DNA from 3 places in the Streptomyces sp. CA-179760 genome. Region 2 is predicted to be linked to each of the others. Evidence: riboswitches for the same ligand, from Rfam matches in the RefSeq annotation. Region 2 holds a riboswitch; each other region holds the start of a gene.
The links. A riboswitch is a leader RNA that binds a small molecule or an ion and turns the genes downstream of it on or off. The one in region 2 is predicted to bind cyclic di-AMP.
Positions count from the first base shown of each region.

Region 1: another riboswitch for cyclic di-AMP. It lies ahead of ACQEV8_RS37610 (M23 family metallopeptidase); the one in region 2 lies ahead of ACQEV8_RS26115 (transglycosylase SLT domain-containing protein).
Region 3: another riboswitch for cyclic di-AMP. It lies ahead of ACQEV8_RS32830 (M23 family metallopeptidase); the one in region 2 lies ahead of ACQEV8_RS26115 (transglycosylase SLT domain-containing protein).

Region 1 covers NZ_JBNJLZ010000001.1:8,313,019-8,319,377, reverse strand. Annotated here, with positions in the region: gene ACQEV8_RS37625 (TetR/AcrR family transcriptional regulator) at 48-650, shown strand; gene ACQEV8_RS37620 (SGNH/GDSL hydrolase family protein) at 687-1,472, opposite strand; gene ACQEV8_RS37615 (DUF6250 domain-containing protein) at 1,618-2,334, opposite strand; gene ACQEV8_RS37610 (M23 family metallopeptidase) at 2,508-3,431, opposite strand; cyclic di-AMP (ydaO/yuaA leader) riboswitch at 3,436-3,592, opposite strand; gene ACQEV8_RS37605 (alpha-galactosidase) at 3,924-6,008, opposite strand; gene ACQEV8_RS37600 (tyrosine-protein phosphatase) at 6,188-6,359, shown strand, end outside.
Region 2 covers NZ_JBNJLZ010000001.1:5,737,682-5,744,040, forward strand. Annotated here, with positions in the region: gene ACQEV8_RS26100 (glycosyltransferase) at 1-679, opposite strand, end outside; gene ACQEV8_RS26105 (GNAT family N-acetyltransferase) at 721-1,791, opposite strand; gene ACQEV8_RS26110 (HAD family hydrolase) at 1,978-2,826, shown strand; gene ACQEV8_RS26115 (transglycosylase SLT domain-containing protein) at 2,790-3,524, opposite strand; cyclic di-AMP (ydaO/yuaA leader) riboswitch at 3,528-3,698, opposite strand; gene ACQEV8_RS26120 (polyprenyl synthetase family protein) at 4,208-5,218, shown strand; gene ACQEV8_RS26125 (LolA family protein) at 5,463-6,359, shown strand, end outside.
Region 3 covers NZ_JBNJLZ010000001.1:7,207,267-7,213,625, forward strand. Annotated here, with positions in the region: gene ACQEV8_RS32815 (DNA gyrase/topoisomerase IV subunit A) at 1-98, opposite strand, end outside; gene ACQEV8_RS32820 (M16 family metallopeptidase) at 410-1,786, shown strand; partial or broken gene ACQEV8_RS32825 (M16 family metallopeptidase) at 1,783-3,170, shown strand; cyclic di-AMP (ydaO/yuaA leader) riboswitch at 3,372-3,535, shown strand; gene ACQEV8_RS32830 (M23 family metallopeptidase) at 3,548-4,333, shown strand; gene ACQEV8_RS32835 (GntR family transcriptional regulator) at 4,524-5,219, shown strand; gene ACQEV8_RS32840 (HPr family phosphocarrier protein) at 5,388-5,669, opposite strand; gene ACQEV8_RS32845 (GNAT family N-acetyltransferase) at 5,849-6,359, shown strand, end outside.

The DNA of each region.
Region 1 (6,359 bases), 2.6 Mb from region 2:
CGAATCCACACGTCAAGAGGGTGCACGCGCATGTGTAGGGTGACGGCGTGACGAGGGTCCGGTTGAGCGTGGCGGAACGGCGCGGTGATCTGCTGCGGGCCGCCGTCGAGCAGATCGAGGCGCGGGGCGTGACGGCGGTCAGGATCGCCGACATCGCCTCGGTGCTCGGTGTGAGCAACGCGCTGGTCCTCTATCACTTCTCGACGAAGGAACAGCTGGTGGCCGCCGCGTTCCGGCACGCGGCGGAGGGCGACCTCGCACATCTGCGCAAGCTGCTGGGCCGCCGGACGTCCGCGCTGCGCCGGCTGCGGTCGGCCGTACGGTGGTACGCCCCGACGGGCCAGGCCAAGGGCTGGCGGCTGTGGATCGAGGGCTGGGCGGCGGCGCTGCGCGAGCCCGCGCTGCGGGAGGTCGCCCAGGACCTCGACCGGCAGTGGAAGGCGGCCATCGCCGAGGTCATCGCGGAGGGCGTGGCGGCCGGCGAGTTCCACTGCCCCGACCCGCACGGCACGGCCCTGCGCCTCACCGCCCTGCTCGACGGACTCGCCGTCCAGCTGACGTCCTACGAGGGTGCGGTGCCGCGGGCGCGGGAGTGGGTGGAGGACGCGCTGTCCCGGGAACTGGGCTTGGAGTCAGCGGCCCTGCCGTGAGCCCGTCGCCCCCGGGCACCCCCACCCCGGCCGCACTCACGCCACCGAATCGATCCGCATCCTGATGTCCGCCGGTGACAGCGCGCCCTTGGCCGTCACGTGGTCACCCGACGACTCCCCGCGCAGTCGGCGTCCGATCCACGGCACCAGGAACTCGCGTGCCCAGTGGACGTTGTCCCGCCGGATGTCGAGAGTGCCGCGGGGCGGCAGCGGGGGCCACTCCTGCTCGGGGTCGGCCGGTACCTCAAGCCCCAGCACCTGCCCCGCGCGGAGCGCCACGCGAGTGTGCCCGTCGGGTGACAGGTGCAGCCGGTCGGCGTCCCAAGCCCGGCGGTCCTGGACACTGCGCAGGGACCACAGGTCGAGCACCGGGCAGCCGTACCGGTCGGCGATGGCCCGGACATGCCCGTTGTACGTGGCGATCTTGCCGCGCAGATGCTTGAGCACGGGCACGCCACGGGTGTCGAACCCGGTCGTCACCATCACCGTGCCGGCCACCGCGGCCAGCTGGGCGATGGCACTCTCGAACCGCTCGGCCACCTCGTCCGGGTCGGTGCCGGGCCGGATGATGTCGTTGCCCCCGGCACAGAAGGAGACGAGGTCCGGGGCCATGTCGACGGCCCGCGGAAGCTGGTTCGCCACGATCTGGTCGAGGAGTTTTCCGCGTACGGCCAGGTTGGTGTACTGGAAGTCGCCTTCGGGCCTGCGGTCGGCGAGCAGCACGGCGAACCGGTCGGCCCAGCCGACGAACGCCCCCTCGGGGCCGGGATCGCCGACGCCCTCGGTGAAGCTGTCCCCCACCGCCACGTACGACCCGATCACTGCTCTGCTGTCACTCTTCGAATCGTCTGCCACAGCCGCTCATGATTCACCCTCGAATGTGACCTACGCGACCGTAGGAAGGGGTTGACGGGCGGTGATATAAGCCACTCCTAAAGTGTTCGCCAACTCCGGAATAGGCCACCCGTCAACGATGTTGCGGGGTCAGTCGCCAGACCCGGAAGCCCGTGATCCGGAAGTGGCTCCACACGGTCCGGAAGGCGAAGTGCCCGCTCGTGTACGGCTGCGGGTCGGTGTGGTCGAAGACGAGCCGCCCGTTGTTCCACCACCGCACCGTCGACCCGTCGGAGACGATCCGGACCCGGTTCGGCTCGCCCGGGACCAGCAGCGGCTCGGTGTAGTCGTGGATCAGAGGACGCACACCTGCCTGGCCCACGTAACGCCGCAGCCGGGTCGTGGTGTTGTAGTTGGCGCCGTACCCGGCGTAGTACGCCGTCAAGTGGTCGTACTCCTCCAGCGCCCCGCCACGCGGCGTCGCGAAGAGGTCCTCCGGGGAGCGGACGTCGGTCGCGTTCCAGAAGTTGTTGAGGTCCGAGACCCGGTCGTTGACCCCGCCCTCGGCGACGGGCGTCGCGGTGTACTCGATGACGTACGGCCCCTCGAGACGCCGTCTGAACCAGACGGTCGCCCCGCCGGGTACGTCGATCTCCAGCACGCCACGGGAAGCGGTGACGGTGCCGCCGTCCTGGAGTTCGGTCGCCCACTGGGCGAGACCGTGGCGGAAGCCGTCGTGGGCGATGAGGCGGCGGTGCCGGGGCGCGGCGGTCGCGCTCCCCGTCGGGGCGAGGGCCGCCAGCGCGGCTCCGGCGGCCAGGGCTCCGAACGTTCTGCGGGTGGTCGGCACGGGACACAGCTCCTTCAGAAAGCGCTTGCACTCACGACGGGATCACTGTGTCCCAACTGCCGCCCCCTGTCGATCCCTTGAGACGATCGACGGATGCGCACACACCGAAGGCCGGACCCGGGGATCGGGGTCCGGCCTTCGGCCGCGTGTCAGGCAGGTGGTCGTGCGATCGGTCAGCCCACGGAGACGCCGTGCGAACGCAGGTAGGCGACCGGGTCCACGTCCGAGCCGTAGTCCGGCGTGGTGCGGATCTCGAAGTGCAGGTGCGGTCCGGTCACATTGCCGGTCGCACCGGACAGACCGATCTGCTGCCCTGCCGTCACGGTCTGGCCGGCCGAGACGGAGAGCTGGGACAGGTGGGCGTACTGCGCGTACTTGCCGTCCTCGAGCTGGATGACGACCTGGTTGCCGTACGCGCCGCCCCAGCCGGCGGAGACGACCGTGCCGGCGCCGACGGCCTTGAGCGAGGTGCCGGTCGGGACGACGAAGTCGACACCGGTGTGGTAGCCGCTGGACCACATGCTTCCGGACATGTGGTACGGCGTACCGACGGAGGCGCCGTCCACCGGGAGGCTGAAGCCGGAGGCCTCGGCGGCCGGCTTCGCCGCGGCCGGCTTCGCGGCGGTGTCGGCCTTCGAGGACGACTCGGAGGCGGACGACTTCTCAGCCGACGCCTTCGGCTTCTCGGCCGCCTTGGGCGCGGACGACTGCGTCTTGGGCGCGCTCGCCGCCTTCTTGCCGATCGAGAGCTTCAGGCCCGGGTGGATCAGCGACGGGTCGGAGCCGACGGCGTCACGGTTGTCGCTGTAGAGCTTCTTCCAGCCGCCGCTGACGTGCTGGTCGCCGGCGATCTTCGCGAGATAGTCGCCGGCCTTCACGGTGTACGTGTGGGCGCCCGTGGCCTTCTCGGCGGCCTTCTTCCCGGCGGCCGGAGCGGACTGGACGGCCTTTTCCGGGGCCGACTGCGGGGTCGCGGCATGGGCGCCGGCGGCCCCCATGAGCGGAAGGGCGAGGGCGGCCCCACCGGTTCCGGCGACGGCTATGGAGCGGGTGAAACGCTGGGACTTCGGGCGGCGATGCTTACCCTTCGCGGGCATGGCGGATTCCTCTCCGGCGCCTGCGAGGTGAGCTGTCGGGTGCGGGCTGGAGATGCCCGGCCGCGCCGAAGTGCGGCTGTACCCCAAGCCGTTCCGGGAACCGGAACAGGCGTCTTACCTGTGGGTCCCCCGCTCCTGCCATACACGGGTGAGTGTGTGCGGGCTCCGGGCGGCGGCAGGATTAGGCGTCCGTCCGGATTGGTGTGGAACGTAAGCGACCGAGACGCAATGGGACAAGCTTGCGGTTGCCCGTGAGGACGTTTTTCTTGACGCGTCGGCACATTTCCCGTCACCGAGCGTGGATTCGCGATCTCTGTTTTTCCTCAATGCCCCTGAATAACGCAAGAATTACGTGAACATGATGACAACACATCGTCACGAATATGACGATGGTCACGCACCCCGACCTCATCTCCTTTACGATCGGGGCACGTTATACCGAAACACCTGAAAGGCCTTAAGTTCCCTAATCGCCAGATTCGGACAGAACGGCTACTTGCATCGAAGGCGGACGATCGTGGCGTCCAGGTCCCCGCGCAGACCGACCCGCAGTCCGTGATGGGCGAGTACGGCCCCTCGGTGAACTTCGCCCGTTTCGAGGCATTCGTACACCGCTGCCGGGGCGAGGCCCCGAAGCCGTAGAGCCGGAACGGGCTCGCCGTAGCGCTGCGCCTGGAGCCAGGCGAGGACGACGGTCTCGTCACCGAGGACGTACTGCACCGCGCTCAGGCCGCCCTCCGGGGGTCGCAGCCGGTACAGGTCGCCGCGCTGCACCACGGGCCGGATCTCCTTGTAGAGCCCGACCCACTCCCGCGCCTCGGCGAGCTCCTCCGGCGTCCATCGCGTGAGGTCGCCGCCCACCCCGAGCACTCCGGCCATGGCGCTGACGAACCGGAACCGCAGGGAACTGGCCCGCTGGTTGAGCATGGCGTTCGGGCTGTCGGTGACCCAGGCGGCCATGACCCGGGCCGGATGGATCTGGCTGAAGCCGTGCTGGATGGCGAGCCGGTCGAGCGGGTCCGTGTTGTCGGAGGTCCACACCTGGTCCGTGCGGCCCAGCACCCCGAGGTCGATGCGCCCGCCGCCCCCCGAGCAGGACTCGAAGGCCACCCCGGGGTGGGCCGCCCGCAGCCGGTCCAGCAGGGCGTACAAGGCATGGACGTGGTCGACCCAGAGCCGCTGCGGGTAGGGGTCGTCCGGCCAGCCGGCGTCGGTGAAGCAGCGGTTGAAGTCCCACTTGACGTAGTCGATCGGCGCGCTGGAGAGCAGCCCGTCGAGCTGCTCCCACAGGTACTCCTGGACATCCTCGCGGGCCAGGTTCAGTACGAGCTGATTACGGAACTCCGTCCGCTTTCGTCCTGATTGGTACTGCACCCAGTCGGGATGCGCGCGGTACAGGTCGCTGTCCGCGTTGACCATCTCAGGCTCGACCCAGATCCCGAACTGCATGCCGAGGCCGTGCACATGGTCGGCGAGCGGCTTCAGCCCGCCCGGGAAGCGGTCGGGATTGGGTGTCCAGTCACCGAGCCCGGCCCGGTCGCTGGTCCGGGACCCGAACCAGCCGTCGTCGACCACGAACAGCTCGACACCCATGGCGGCGGCCCGCTCGGCGAGCGCCCGCTGCTGCTCCTGCGAGATGTCGAACTCGGTCGCCTCCCAGGAGTTGAACAGCACCGGGCGGTCCTGGTCCGCGTCCGGGACGACGTGGGCCCGCTGCCAGGCGTGCCAGGCGCGGCTGGCCCCGCCGAAGCCGCCGTCGCTCCAGAGCCCGGCGAAGACGGGGGTGGTGTACGACTCGCCCGTGCCCAGCCTCAGCAGCCCCGAGTCGTCGTACCCGGCCCCGCCGGTGATCTGCACGCGCGCGTCCGGGAGCTGGGCGACCGAGATCCGCCAGGACCCGGACCAGCCCAGGGCGCAGCCGTAGACCTCCCCGCGCTCCTCGGTCGCGTCGGTGTCGAGCGCGACCCATGGCAGATGCTGGTGGGAGGTGTGGCCGCGGCGGCTGCCGATGACCTTCTCGCCGTAGGTGAGGGCGGAGCGCGTCAGCCGCGACTCGGCACCCCACCGGCCGTGCAGCTGGGAAAGCCGCCAGGTGTCGCGGTCGGGCAGGGTCCAGGTGGCGGAGTCGGCGCGCAGCACCTCGACGTCCGGCCCCTGGTTCTCCAGGGTCACCCAGCGCTCGACGACATCGGCCGAGGAGCGCATCCGGTAGTGCAGCGTGACGGACAGGTCGCCGTCGCGGAAGCGGAGCCGCAGCCCGCCGCCCTCGGCGTCCCCGGTGTCATGGCCCTCGTAGGACCACTCGGTGCCGCGGCGCTCGGCGGTGCGCACGGACAGGGCGGGCCGGGCGAAGCGAGGGCCGCCCTCGACCGGATACTCCTCGCGTCCGTCGAGCGGGGACTCGAAGGCCCAGTAGTCCGGCAGCGGCCGGACGGCCAGGGCCTGGGCGTCGGCGAGGCCGATCCGGGCGCCCCAGTGCAGGTGCAGCAGCTCGTCCCGGTCGGTGACGTGGACGGCGTAACTGCTGGCCGGCCCCGAGAGCACCCATGTACGACCGTCTTCGGAGATCTCCAGCATCAAGCCCTCACAGATTCGAACAAGCCCGACCAGGTGCGACCAGGCACGAACATAATCAAGGGCTTCGGGGGCTCCCGGCAACGTCTGTGGACAACTCATTGCCCCTGACAGGCATGTCGTATCGTCGAGTGGTGCCCGTCGACGAGCCGCGCCGACGGCGCCGTGTGGGAGGAGCCCCCGTGACGCAGCAGGTCCCGTCGACCGAACCCGAGCTGGCCGCAGTGCGCAACTTCCGTGATGTGGGCGGGCTGCCGACCGTGGACGGACGGCGGGTGCGGCAGGGCGTGCTGTTCCGCAGCGGCCACCTCGCGCACGCCACCGGTGAGGACGCCGCCTTCCTGACCACCCTCG
Region 2 (6,359 bases):
CGAAGGGCGCGGTCAGTTCGGTCAGCCAGCGGGGGTCGGCGACGACGTCGTCGTCGGTGAAGGCGACCACCTCGCCCCGCACGGCCGCGAGGCCCGTGTTGTGCGCGACCGCGAGGCCGGGCACCCGCTCGCACACGTACCGCACCCGCTCGGCGTACTTCCGCTCCACCAGCTCCCGCGTCTCGTCCGTCACGGGCGCGTTGTCGACGACGACGATCTCGAACCGTGGATGGTCCTGCGCCAGCAGCGAGTCCAGCGCCCGGGCCAGCTGCCCGGCCCGCTCCCGGGTCGCGACGACGACACTGGCGTACGGACGCTCCCCGGCGGCCCCGGCGGCCCCGGCGGCCCCGGGCTCCCCGGCGGCCCCGGGCTCCCCGGCATCCTGGACGTCCCCGGCCGCACACTCCGCCCGCGCCCGCTCCTCCAGCACGACCCGCGCGTCCGCCCCCTCCGGCACCCGCCCGAGCAGCGTGCCCACGGGCCGCCCACCCCTGCGGACCAGCACGAACACCTCGCCGTGCGTCACCGGCGGGCTCCCCGGACCGGGTCTGAGCACCGCCTCCTCACCGTCGAGTCCGTCGAGTCCGTCGAGTCCGTCGAGGTCCAACTCGGCGACCTGCACCGCCCCGATGTCCAGGAACCGACGTATCTCCTCCCGCGCACGCGCCGAACGAGCCATGCGCCCCTCACCCCCCACTCGTGTCAGGTACGAACTCGTGCTCAGGTACGGCGCAGCCGAGCCGCGCCCTTCAGGGTCCGTGCGGCCAGCGCCGCCAGCCGCGGCCTGCCCCGGACGAAACTGTGCGCGCGGCGCGCCGGCTCGCGGCTCAGCCAGTGCAGTGCCGCGCCCGCCCCCGGCCGCGTCACCGCGCCCTCGTACACGGGCAGTTCGCCCGTTCTCAGCGCGTCCTTGTACTCCGCCGCGCCCCGCCCGAGGTCGAGCATGCCGATGCCCTCGGCGGCCGCCGCCTCGGCCATGCGCAGATGCAGCGCCAGACCGGGCGAGTACTTCGCGAACTCCGGGTCGTAGGCCGGGAACCAGCAGGCCAGGACGGATGCCGAGCGCAGTCCGAAATGCGCGGCGACGGGCCGCTCTCCGGCGTACAGCACGGACAGCGTCCCGGCGCACTCCGGTGCCCGGGTCCGGGCCAGCCGTCCCACGAGCCGGGTGATCCACTCCCGTGCGAAGCGGTCCTGCCGGCCCGTCCTGCGGTACTGCGCCGACTTCCACTCCATGAGGGTGCGCAGCGCGGCCGGGTCGCGTTCGTCGAACACGAACCGCGTCTCGCCGGCCTGCCGGCCCAGCTTGCGTTCCTTGGCCAGGGTGGTCTTCAGGAACTTCGGCGACTGGGCGCGCAGCACCGACTCGTAGGTGTCGTAGCCCTTCTCCACGTCGATGACGTAGGTGGCGTGCTCCTCGGCCGCGTACCGGACGAACAGCCGCTGCTCGGCCTCCAGGTTGTCGAAGGCGAAGCTCGACATCGAGCAGGCCCTCAGGAGCCGGCCCGTGTCCAGGTCCAGCCCCGGCAGGAGGATCGCCCCCTGCGCGTCCGAGACACCGAGCCCGATCGCCCGGCCCTGCCCCAACGGCCCTCGCTCGTACGGCAGGAAACCGGCCGGCTCCCGCCCTTCGTACACCACCGCGACCCGTGCCCGCGGCCTCACCAGACCGACGGCTTCGGTGAACTCCGGTTCCATGAAGGGGTTGCGTGGTGCCTCGGAGGCAGCGCGCAGTGCGCGCCAGCGCTCCCTTTCCCCTTCGCCGAGCTCCCCGGGCCCAGCCACGCGAATGCGCCCACTGCTCAACCTGACCCCCCGATCAAGTCCCCCCTGGACACTTGGAAGGTACCGCCCGAGACGGCCTCGACGGTAGGTAGCGGACCATGTTGTTGCCAACCGGTGCAGAGGCCTTCAACCGGGCAATCGGTGTCCACTGTGCGATGAAACGAAGGGGCGCGCTGTCCGTATTCTCAGATCATGGCCGCACCCATCGCATATTCACTCATCGCCACCGACCTGGACGGAACGCTGCTGCGCGGCGACGACACCCTCTCCGACCGGTCGCTCGCCGCACTCGCGCGGGTGGCGGACACCGGTGCTCAGCACCTCGTGGTGACGGGCCGGCCGGCGCCGCGTGTGCGACCGCTCCTCGACGACCTCCGCTGCACGGGGCTCGCGGTGTGCGGGCAGGGCGCGCAGGTGTACGACGCCGGCGCGGACCGGCTGCTGTGGTCCATCACCCTGGACCGGGAACTGGCGGAGACCGCGCTCGGCAAGATCGAGGCCGAGGTGGGGCAGGTGTACGCGGCGGTCGACCAGGACGGGGTCGACGGGCTCACGCTCATCGAGCCGGGCTATCTCATGCCGCACCCGACCCTGCCGGCCGTACGGGTCGAGCGGCGCGACGACCTGTGGGGCGAGCCGATCAGCAAGGTGCTGCTGCGCCATCCCTGCCTGACGGACGACGAGCTGGCGGCGACGGCCCGTTCGGTGGTCGGCTCACTGGCGACGGTGACGATGTCGGGGCCCGGCACGGTCGAGCTCCAGCCGTGCGGCGTCACCAAGGCGACAGGCCTGGCGCTGGCCGCCGAGCACCTGGGGCTGAGGCCGGCGGACACCATCGCCTTCGGTGACATGCCCAACGACATCCCGATGTTCGACTGGGCCGCCCACGGCGTCGCGATGGCGAACGCCCATCCCGAACTCAAGGCCGTGGCCGACGAGATCACCCTGTCGAACGAGGACGACGGCATCGCCGTCGTCCTCGAGCGACTCCTGGGCGGGACGGCTCAGTACGGGCCGTTGACGTTGTCGATCGAGCCGTAGCGGTCGGCCGCGTAGTTGCAGGCCGCGGTGATGTTGGCGACCGGGTCGTACGGGTCCCACGACGTGCCGTCCACGTGGTAGGCCTGGAAGGTCGGGTCGATGGTCTGGAGCAGGCCCTTGGACGGGGTGCCCGCGACGGCGTTCGAGTCCCAGTTGTTGATCGCCTGCGGGTTGCCGGACGACTCGCGCATGACGTTGCGGTAGATGCCGTCGTACGACCCCGGAATGCCCTTCTGGGCCATGACGTCCAGCGCCTCGCGGATCCACCCGTCGAGGTTGTTCGCGTAGGTCTTCGCGGAGGCCTGGGTGGCCTTGGCGACGCCGCCGGCCGGCTTGGCCGGGGCGGACGACTTGGTCGCCTTCTTCGGGGCGGCGGCCGCCTTGGTCGTCGACACCTTCAGCTTCAGGCCCGGGTGGATCAGCTTCGGGTTGTCGCCGATGGCGGAGCGGTTGTCCTTGTAGAGCTTCTTCCAGCCGCCCGAGACGTCGTACTTGTCCGCGATGCGGTAGAGCGAGTCGCCCTTGGTCACGGTGTACGTGAGGGACTTGGCGGGCTTGACCGCCTGGGGCTCTACGGCGCTCGCGTGGGTCGCGCCGAGGAGCGGGAGGGTGAGTGCCGCTCCGCCGGTGCCGGCGATGGCGATACCTCGGGTGAGCGGGTTGGTTCTGGGGCGACGGTGCTTGCCTCGTCCGGCCATGGCGAAATTCCTCTCCGGCGCCTGCGAGGTGAGCTGTCGGGTTCGGGCCGGGAGGTGCCCGGCCGCGTACGGCGGTGTACTGCCGTGCGCGGCTTCACCCCGAGCCGTGCCGCTGTGCGGACCGGCGACTTACCTGGGTCCCCCGCTCCTGCCCTGCGTGAGTGAGTCGGTTCGTGTGGGGGTCCGGGCGGCGGCAGGATTCGGCGTCCGCCGGACTGGCCGGGAACGTATGCGAGAGCACATGTCGGGAACAAGCGCCGGAGTCACATATCGCGCGGTTGACCTTGGTCGGGGGTGTTTGGTCCGCTTGATCCTTTGCGAGAGCCAAGACTCAACTGGCGTTCGGCTGAAGGCGGTACGGGTCAATGTCGGGGTGGGGCGGTAAAGGGGTTAACGTGACTCAACTCACTGATCACAAGCCCGTGGGGCAATTGCCGTCAAAGGTAATTTGCTCAATCGTCATGGCAAATCGTGAATATCTCACTATCAGCTGGTAAGTCGACAAATGTCTGGTCTTATGGCCCGATCGAAAACATAACGGTCGTGATCAGATACCACCCGGCCTGTAACCATGGGCGCTGGCGGTGATCGAAACGTGACCGGATACGCTGACTCGAGTGATGGCAGCGACCTATCGACAATCCGCGTAATCACCGGCAGACACAGCAGACAGGAGACCCCTCGTGACCGACGTCGGGCCATTCGGGCTGAGCGTGCGGGACCAGGCTCTGGAAGCCGATGTCCAGGCCGGGTTGGCGGCTGTCGAGGAAGGCTTGTTCGAGGCCACCAAGAGCGAGGTGCCCTTCATCACGGAGGCCGCCCAGCACCTGGTACGGGCCGGTGGCAAGCGGTTCCGTCCGCTGCTCGTGATGCTCTCCGCCCAGTTCGGTGACCGGTACGCGCCCGGGATCGTGCCGTCGGCCGTCGTCGTGGAGCTGACCCACCTCGCCACGCTGTACCACGACGACGTGATGGACGAGGCGACCGTGCGCCGCGGGGTGGCGAGCGCGAACGCCCGCTGGGACAACTCCGTCGCGGTCCTCACCGGCGACTTCCTCTTCGCCCGCGCCTCGCACACCCTGGCCGACCTCGGCCCGGAGGCCGTGCGGGTGCAGGCCGAGGCGTTCGAACGGCTGGTGACCGGGCAGATCCTGGAGACGGCCGGACCGCAGGACGGCCGCGACCCCGTCGAGCACTACCTGGACGTGCTGGGCGGCAAGACCGGTTCGCTGGTGGCGGTGTCGTGCCGGTTCGGCGCCATGATGTCCGGCGCCGACGAGACGACCGTGGACGTCCTCACCCAGTACGGCGAGCGGCTCGGCGTCGCCTTCCAGCTCGCGGACGACGTCCTGGACATCGCCTCCGACTCCCACGAGTCCGGCAAGACGCCCGGCACCGATCTGCGCGAGGGCATCCCCACCATGCCGGTGCTGCGGCTGCGTGAGCGGGCGGCACGGCTCGGCCTCGCGGACGACATCGCCCTGTGCGAGCTGCTGGACTCCGACCTCACCGACGACGAACGGCACGCCGAGGCCCTGCGCCTGCTGCGCGCCCACCCGGCGCTGGAACAGGCCCGGAAGGACACCGTCCGCTACGCCCAGGACGCCCGATCGGCGCTGGCCCCCCTGCCCGAGTGCGCCGCGAAGACGGCCCTCGTGGAGCTGTGCGACGCGGTGGTGCACCGGGCGGGCTAGCCCCGAAGCGGCGCCCGAAGTGGCCCCCGTCCCCTACGGGTCGGGGGAGGAGCCACTCCTCCGTGTCATACCCCAGCAGTACGTGGAGTTGAGTCCGGGGTCTGACGTATTTCCCTGGCCGATTTGGTCAGATGGACACCACGGAAAAACACCACTCCTCACCTGTTCGGGTGAGAATGGCGGCTCAGGGACGAGTGCGTGGACGACACGGACAGCCGCCGCCGACCACGGAGGTAGGGCACACATGGCACCGTATGGATCCGACGACAGCACGACCGCCGGGGAGGTCGACGAGCAGCGTTCCGGACGGCGCAAGGCCGCGCGGTACGTCGTACCGGTCACGGTGATGGGGGTGGCGGCCGCGACGATCGGGCTGGTCCCCGCGCTCGCCGACTCCGGTGACCCCGACCTCCCGAAGATCACCGCACAGCAGCTCATCGAGAAGATCGCGAAGTCGGACGTCCAGCAGCTGTCCGGCACCGTGAAGATCAGCACGGACCTCGGGCTGCCGGACCTCGGCGGTCTCGAGAGCAGCCTGATGTCCGGGGCCGCGAGCCAGGGCGAGGGCGGCTCCTCGGCTGACCCGACGGCCAAGCTCACCGAACTGGCCTCCGGTACGCACACCCTGCGCGTCGCGGCCGACGGCCCGGACAAGCAGAAGCTGTCGCTGCTGGAGAACGCCGCCGAGTACAGCATCATCCACAACGGCAAGGACGTCTGGGCCTACGACAGCAAGTCGAACGAGGTCCACCACGGCACGGCCTCCGAGAGCGGCAAGGCGAACGGCAAGGACCAGCAGCCGCCGGCCACGCCGAAGGACTTCGCCGAGGAGGCCCTCAAGGCCGCCGACGACACGACCTCCGTGACCGTGGACGGCACCGCCCAGGTCGCCGGCCGGGACGCCTACAAGCTGCTCATCAAGCCGAAGCAGTCCGGTTCGACGGTCGGTGCGATCACCGTGGCCGTGGACGCGAAGACGGGCACACCGCTGAAGTTCACGCTGACCCCGGCGAGCGGTGGCTCCGCCGTCGTCGACGCCGGCTTCACCCAGGTCAGCTTCGCCAAGCCGGCCGCGTCGACCTTCGACTTCACCCCGCCGAAGGGAGCCAAGGTCACGGAGGAGAAGGCGCACGAGAAGGGC
Region 3 (6,359 bases), 1.5 Mb from region 2:
AGGAAGGAGCCCTGCATCTCGTCGACGACGTCGATGTCGAGGATCCTCTCCTCGTACGAGTCCTCGGGCGGCGGGGTCTTCGTGCTGCGGCGGGCCATCGCTGCCGGCTCCTCCTGTTTGCTGGTCGCTCGCCTGCGGGGCGTTCATTCGGCCCTTCGGCTCGCTCTTGCCTCTGCGATCCGGATCTGACGCCGACCATTGTGGACCGCCGCACTGACAACCGGGACCAGGACCCGGTCTCTGACGTCCGTCACGCCGTCCGGGCCGGCACAGCGGGTCACTCGATCTCGCTCTCCGCGTACGCGGCCGGGAACTTCACCAGCGCTCCGCACGCTTGCATACAGTGGCAGGACCGGCAGGAATCCGCGGTCGGAACGACCGCACCGCGATCGAAGGGACGTACATGCCCATGGGTCACACGGCCACAGCCCAGGCAGGCTCCGGGGGCCTGACAGCGACCGAGCACCGCCTGGCCAACGGCCTGCGCGTGGTGCTCTCCGAGGACCACCTGACCCCGGTCGCGGCGGTGTGCCTCTGGTACGACGTCGGCTCGCGCCACGAAGTCAAGGGGCGTACCGGCCTGGCTCACCTTTTCGAGCATCTGATGTTCCAGGGCTCCGCCCAGGTGAAGGGCAACGGCCACTTCGAGTTCGTCCAGGGCGCGGGCGGCTCGCTGAACGGCACCACCAGCTTCGAGCGCACCAACTATTTCGAGACCATGCCCACCCACCAGCTGGAGCTCGCCCTCTGGCTGGAGGCCGACCGCATGGGCTCCCTGCTGACCGCCCTCGACGACGAGTCGATGGAGAACCAGCGCGACGTCGTCAAGAACGAGCGCCGCCAGCGCTACGACAACGTGCCCTACGGCACCGCCTTCGAGAAGCTGACCGCCCTCGCCTACCCGGAGGGCCACCCCTACCACCACACCCCGATCGGCTCGATGGCCGACCTGGACGCGGCGACCCTGGAGGACGCGCGCGCGTTCTTCCGGACCTACTACGCGCCGAACAACGCCGTGCTCTCCGTGGTCGGCGACATCGACCCGGAGCAGACCCTGGCCTGGATCGAGAAGTACTTCGGCTCCATCCCCGGCCACGACGGCAAGCACCCGCCCCGGGACGGCTCGCTGCCGGAGACCATCGGCGAGCAGCTGCGCGAGGTCGTCGAGGAGGAGGTCCCGGCGCGCGCCCTGATGGCCGCCTACCGGCTGCCGCACGACGGCACACGCGCGTGCGACGCGGCCGACCTGGCCCTCACCGTCCTCGGCGGCGGCGAGTCCTCTCGTCTCTACAACCGCCTCGTACGACGGGACCGTACGGCCGTGGCCGCCGGCTTCGGCCTGCTGCGGCTCGCCGGGGCACCCTCCCTGGGCTGGCTGGACGTGAAGACGTCCGGTGACGTGGAGGTGCCGGTCATCGAGACCGCCATCGACGAGGAGCTCGCCCGGTTCGCCGAGGAGGGCCCCACGGCCGAGGAGATGGAGCGCGCCCAGGCCCAGTTGGAGCGCGAGTGGCTGGACCGGCTCGGCACGGTCTCCGGACGGGCCGACGAACTGTGCCGGTACGCCGTGCTGTTCGGCGACCCGCAGCTCGCCCTGACCGCCGTGCAGCGCGTCCTGGAGGTCACGGCGGAGGAGGTCAAGGAGGTCGCCAAGGCCCGTCTGCGGCCCGACAACCGCGCGGTGCTCGTCTACGAGCCCGTCGCCGACGAGACCGGCGAGGACGCCGACAGCATCGAGGACACCGCGGCCGCGGCCACGGACGAGAACGAGGAGGCGGCCAAGTGACCGAGCTCGCCACGATGGACTTCCACCCGCAGCCGCAGGCGGGCGACGCCAAGCCGTGGGCCTTCCCGGCCCCCGAGCGCGGCACGCTCGACAACGGCCTCACGGTGCTGCGCTGCCACCGCCCCGGCCAGCAGGTCGTCGCCGTGGAGGTGCTGCTGGACGCCCCCCTGGACGCCGAGCCGGCCGGCCTCGACGGGGTCGCCACGATCATGGCCCGGGCCTTCTCCGAGGGCACCGACAAGCACTCCGCCGAGGACTTCGCCGCCGAGCTGGAGCGTGCCGGCGCCACCCTCGACGCGCACGCCGACCACCCGGGCGTCCGGCTGAGCCTGGAGGTGCCGGCCTCCCGGCTCGCCAAGGGACTCCACCTGATCGCTGACGCCCTCAGGGCGCCCGCGTTCGCGGACAGCGAGGTCGAGCGGCTGGTCAACAACCGCCTCGACGAGATCCCGCACGAGCTGGCCAACCCCGCCCGCCGTGCCGCCAAGGAGCTCTCCAAGGAGCTGTTCCCGGCGGGCTCGCGCATGTCGCGGCCCCGGCAGGGCACCGAGGAGACGGTCGCCGCGATCGACTCCGCGGCCGTACGCGGCTACTACGAGAAGCACGTCCGCCCCGCGACGGCCACCGCCGTGGTCGTCGGCGACCTCACCGGCATCGACCTCGACGCGCTGCTCGGCGACACGCTGGGCGCCTGGACCGGCTCCTCGGCCGAGCCGCGGCCGGTGCCGCCGGTGACCGCCGACGACACGGGCCGGGTCGTCATCGTGGACCGTCCGGGCGCCGTCCAGACGCAGCTGCTGATCGGCCGGATCGGCTCGGACCGGCACGACCGCGTCTGGCCCGCCCAGGTGCTCGGCACGTACTGCCTCGGTGGCACCCTCACCTCCCGCCTGGACCGCGTCCTGCGCGAGGAGAAGGGCTACACCTACGGCGTGCGGGCGTTCGCCCAGGTCCTCAGGTCCGCCCCGGACGGGACCGGTGCCGCGATGCTCGCCATCAGCGGCTCCGTGGACACCCCCAACACCGGCCCCGCGCTCGATGACCTCTGGACGGTGCTGCGCACCCTCGCCGCCGAGGGGCTGACCGACGCCGAGCGGGACGTCGCCGTGCAGAACCTGGTCGGCGTGGCGCCGCTGAAGTACGAGACGGCGGCGGCCGTCGCGAGCACGCTGGCGGACCAGGTCGAGCAGCACCTGCCCGACGACTTCCAGGCCGCGCTGTACCGGCAACTCGCCGCGACCGGCACGGTGGAGGCCACCGCGGCGGCCGTCAGCGCCTTCCCGGGGACCGTCTGGTGACCGTCCTCGTCGGTGACGCGGCGCAGATCAAGGGCCCCGTGGAGGCCCTCGGCATCGGCGAAGTCGCCGTCGTCGCCGCCGAGTAGCGGGAGGAGAGCGGCGCGCGCGTAGGGGCCCTGGTTGTCTTCTAAGGCACCAGGGCTCCTTTATGCCCGAATTGGGGCGGGAGTTTCCCGTCTGCCCTGTGGGATGCGCTACAAAAACCGGGATTCGTTTGGGAATTGAAAGTGGCGCCGCTTAGCGTCGTCCGGGCTGTTCGTCAGGCAGTGCGCCGCACCCGCGGCACCGGACAGTCATCGCCGAGTCCCCGTACGGCGCGAGCCAGGGGAGCCGGGGACCCACGCAGTCCCTGGGGTGAATCGGACGCCCGCGCGAGTCGCGAGGGGGTCCGTAGGAGACCTTCCTGCTCCGAACCCGTCAGCTAACCCGGTAGGCGAGAGGGAAGGAAAGGACCAGCCACCACATGGCGTTCACGCGCGCCACCGGGAAGCACCGTCGTCCCAGCCGGATCCAGCGCCGCACGGCCCGCGCCGCGGGTGTCGCGGCCCTCGCCACCACCGGTGTCGTCGGCACCGTGGCCGCCCCGGCCTTCGCCGCGGAGCCCGCTGCCGAGCAGACGGGCCTCACCCCGGTCGTCACCATGGGCGACACCGTGGCCCAGAAGATCGACGCCCAGGCCGTCGCCCAGAAGCAGGCGGCCGAACAGGCCGCCGCCAAGAAGAAGGCCGAGGAGGCCGCCCGCGAGCGGGCCGCCGAGGTGGCCAAGGAGGCCAAGGAAGCGGCCGAGAAGGCCCGCGAGGCCAAGGAACGCGCCGCCCGCGAGGCCGAGCGCAAGCGTCTCAACACCTTCGTGTCGCCGATCTCCGGCTCGTACGTCTCCACCGGCTACAAGTCCGGCGGCGCCGTCTGGTCCTCCGGCAGTCACACCGGCGTCGACTTCCACGCCGCCAGCGGCACGGCCGTCCACTCGGTCGGCATGGGTGAGGTCGTCGAGGCCGGCTGGGGCGGTTCCTACGGCAACCAGGTCGTGATCAAGATGAACGACGGGACGTACACCCAGTACGGCCACCTGTCGTCCAGCAGCGTGTCGGTGGGCCAGAAGGTCACCCCCGGCCAGCAGATCGGCCTGTCCGGCGCGACCGGCAACGTGACCGGCCCGCATCTGCACTTCGAGGCCCGCACCGGCCCCGAGTACGGGTCCGACATCGACCCCGTCGCCTACCTCCGCTCGCACGGCGTGAACGTCTGAACATCTGAGGCGACTGTACTTCCCGAAAGCCCCGGCTCCCCGAGCCGGGGCTTTCGGCGTTCGTCACGGCCGACTGTCCAAAAAATATCCCTCATTTCCTGCTCGCCGTCGGAAATTCCGGCTCATTGCAATAGAGTCACGGAACACGCGTCACCAGTAGACGTTTCACGGGGATTAAGCGGAGGTCGGTATGCGTATTCCCGCGCACTCGGTGTGCACGGCCATCCGGGACGACATCGTCGCGGGTGTCTACGAGCGCGGCAGCCGGCTCACCGAGGAGCTCCTCGCGCGCCGCTACGGCGTCTCGCGCGTCCCTGTCCGGGAGGCCCTGCGCACCCTGGAGGCCGAGGGCTTCGTGGTCACCCGGCGGCACGCGGGCGCGTGTGTCGCCGAACCCACCGAGCAGGAGGCCGCCGACCTGCTGGAGATGCGCGTGCTGCTGGAGCCGCTGGGTGCCGCCCGCGCCGCCCAGCGCCGCACAGAGGCCCATCTGAAGGTGCTGCGCGGTCTGGTCAGGCTCGGCCAGGAGCGCGCCCGCCGGGGCAACAGCGACGACCTGCGCTCTCTGGGCGGCTGGTTCCACGAGACGCTGGCCCAGGCCTCGGGCAGCCCCGCGCTGACCTCGATGCTCACCCAGCTCCGGCACAAGATCGCCTGGATGTACGCCGTGGAGGCCCCGGCCGGACCTGTGGAGTGCTGGGCCGAGCACGGCGCGATCGTGGACGCGGTGGCGCGCGGGGACAGTGAGCGCGCGCGGGCGGTCACGGCGCTGCACACCGAGCGTGCGACGGGCGCGCACCGGCTGCGTTTCGGCTCCGCCGGGGAGCGCGCCGAGCGTGTGAGGAACTCGCAACATGCCGTAAACACGGCAAGCCTGCGGCATTAACACGGGAGCCGTATACAAAGAGCGGGAAATCGCGGGGGATTATTTCTGCTGCCCGCCGACTGTCCGCCGGCTGTTCGTCGACAGGAAATGCGCCGGAAAGGCGAAGAGCTCGCCCGAGGAATTCGGACGAGCTCTTCAGTGTGCGCCGGTTCGGGCGCGGGGAAATACTCAGACGGTCTCGGGCAGTTCCTCCAGGCCCTCGGAGACCAGCTTGGCCAGCCGGTCCAGGGCGGCGTCCGCGCCCTCGGCGTCGGAGGCGAGGACGATCTCCTCGCCGCCCTGGGCGCCCAGGCCGAGGACGGCCAGCATGGAGGCCGCGTTGACGGGCTTGCCGTCGGCCTTGGCGATCGTCACCGGGACGCCTGCGGCCGTGGCGGCTCGGACGAAGATGGAAGCGGGGCGGGCGTGGAGGCCCTCGGCCCAGCCGACGTTGACGCGGCGCTCAGCCATGTGTTGCTGCCCTTCGGTGTTCAGGGTTGTCTAGACCAGTTTCCCATAACGTGAAGCTGTGCCGGAGCGGTCCTGATGAACCGCCCCGGGGTGCCGTCGGATCGCGGCCTCGACCCGACTGACGCCCTCCACAGACTGCCTCGCGCCCGCTGTCGGACGCTAGCCGTACTCTGGGGCCCATGCAGACCTCGCCGGACCGGCACGAGTATCCCGCCCACTGGGAAGCCGACGTGGTGCTGCGCGACGGGGGTACCGCGCGCATCCGGCCCATCACCGTTGATGACGCCGATCGCCTGGTCAGCTTCTACGAGCAGGTCTCCGACGAGTCGAAGTACTACCGCTTCTTCGCGCCGTACCCTCGCCTGTCCGCCAAGGACGTCCACCGCTTCACGCACCACGACTTTGTGGACCGGGTGGGACTCGCGGCCACGGTCGGCGGCGAGTTCATCGCCACCGTACGCTACGACCGGATCGGCGCCGACGGAACGCCCGCGTCGGCACCGGCCGACGAGGCCGAGGTGGCCTTCCTGGTCCAGGACGCCCACCAGGGCCGGGGCGTCGCCTCCGCCCTGCTGGAGCACATCGGCGCGGTCGCCAGGGAGCGCGGCATCCGCCGCTTCGCCGCCGAGGTGCTGCCCGCCAACAGCAAGATGATCAAGGTGTTCACGGACGCCGGGTACACCCAGAAGC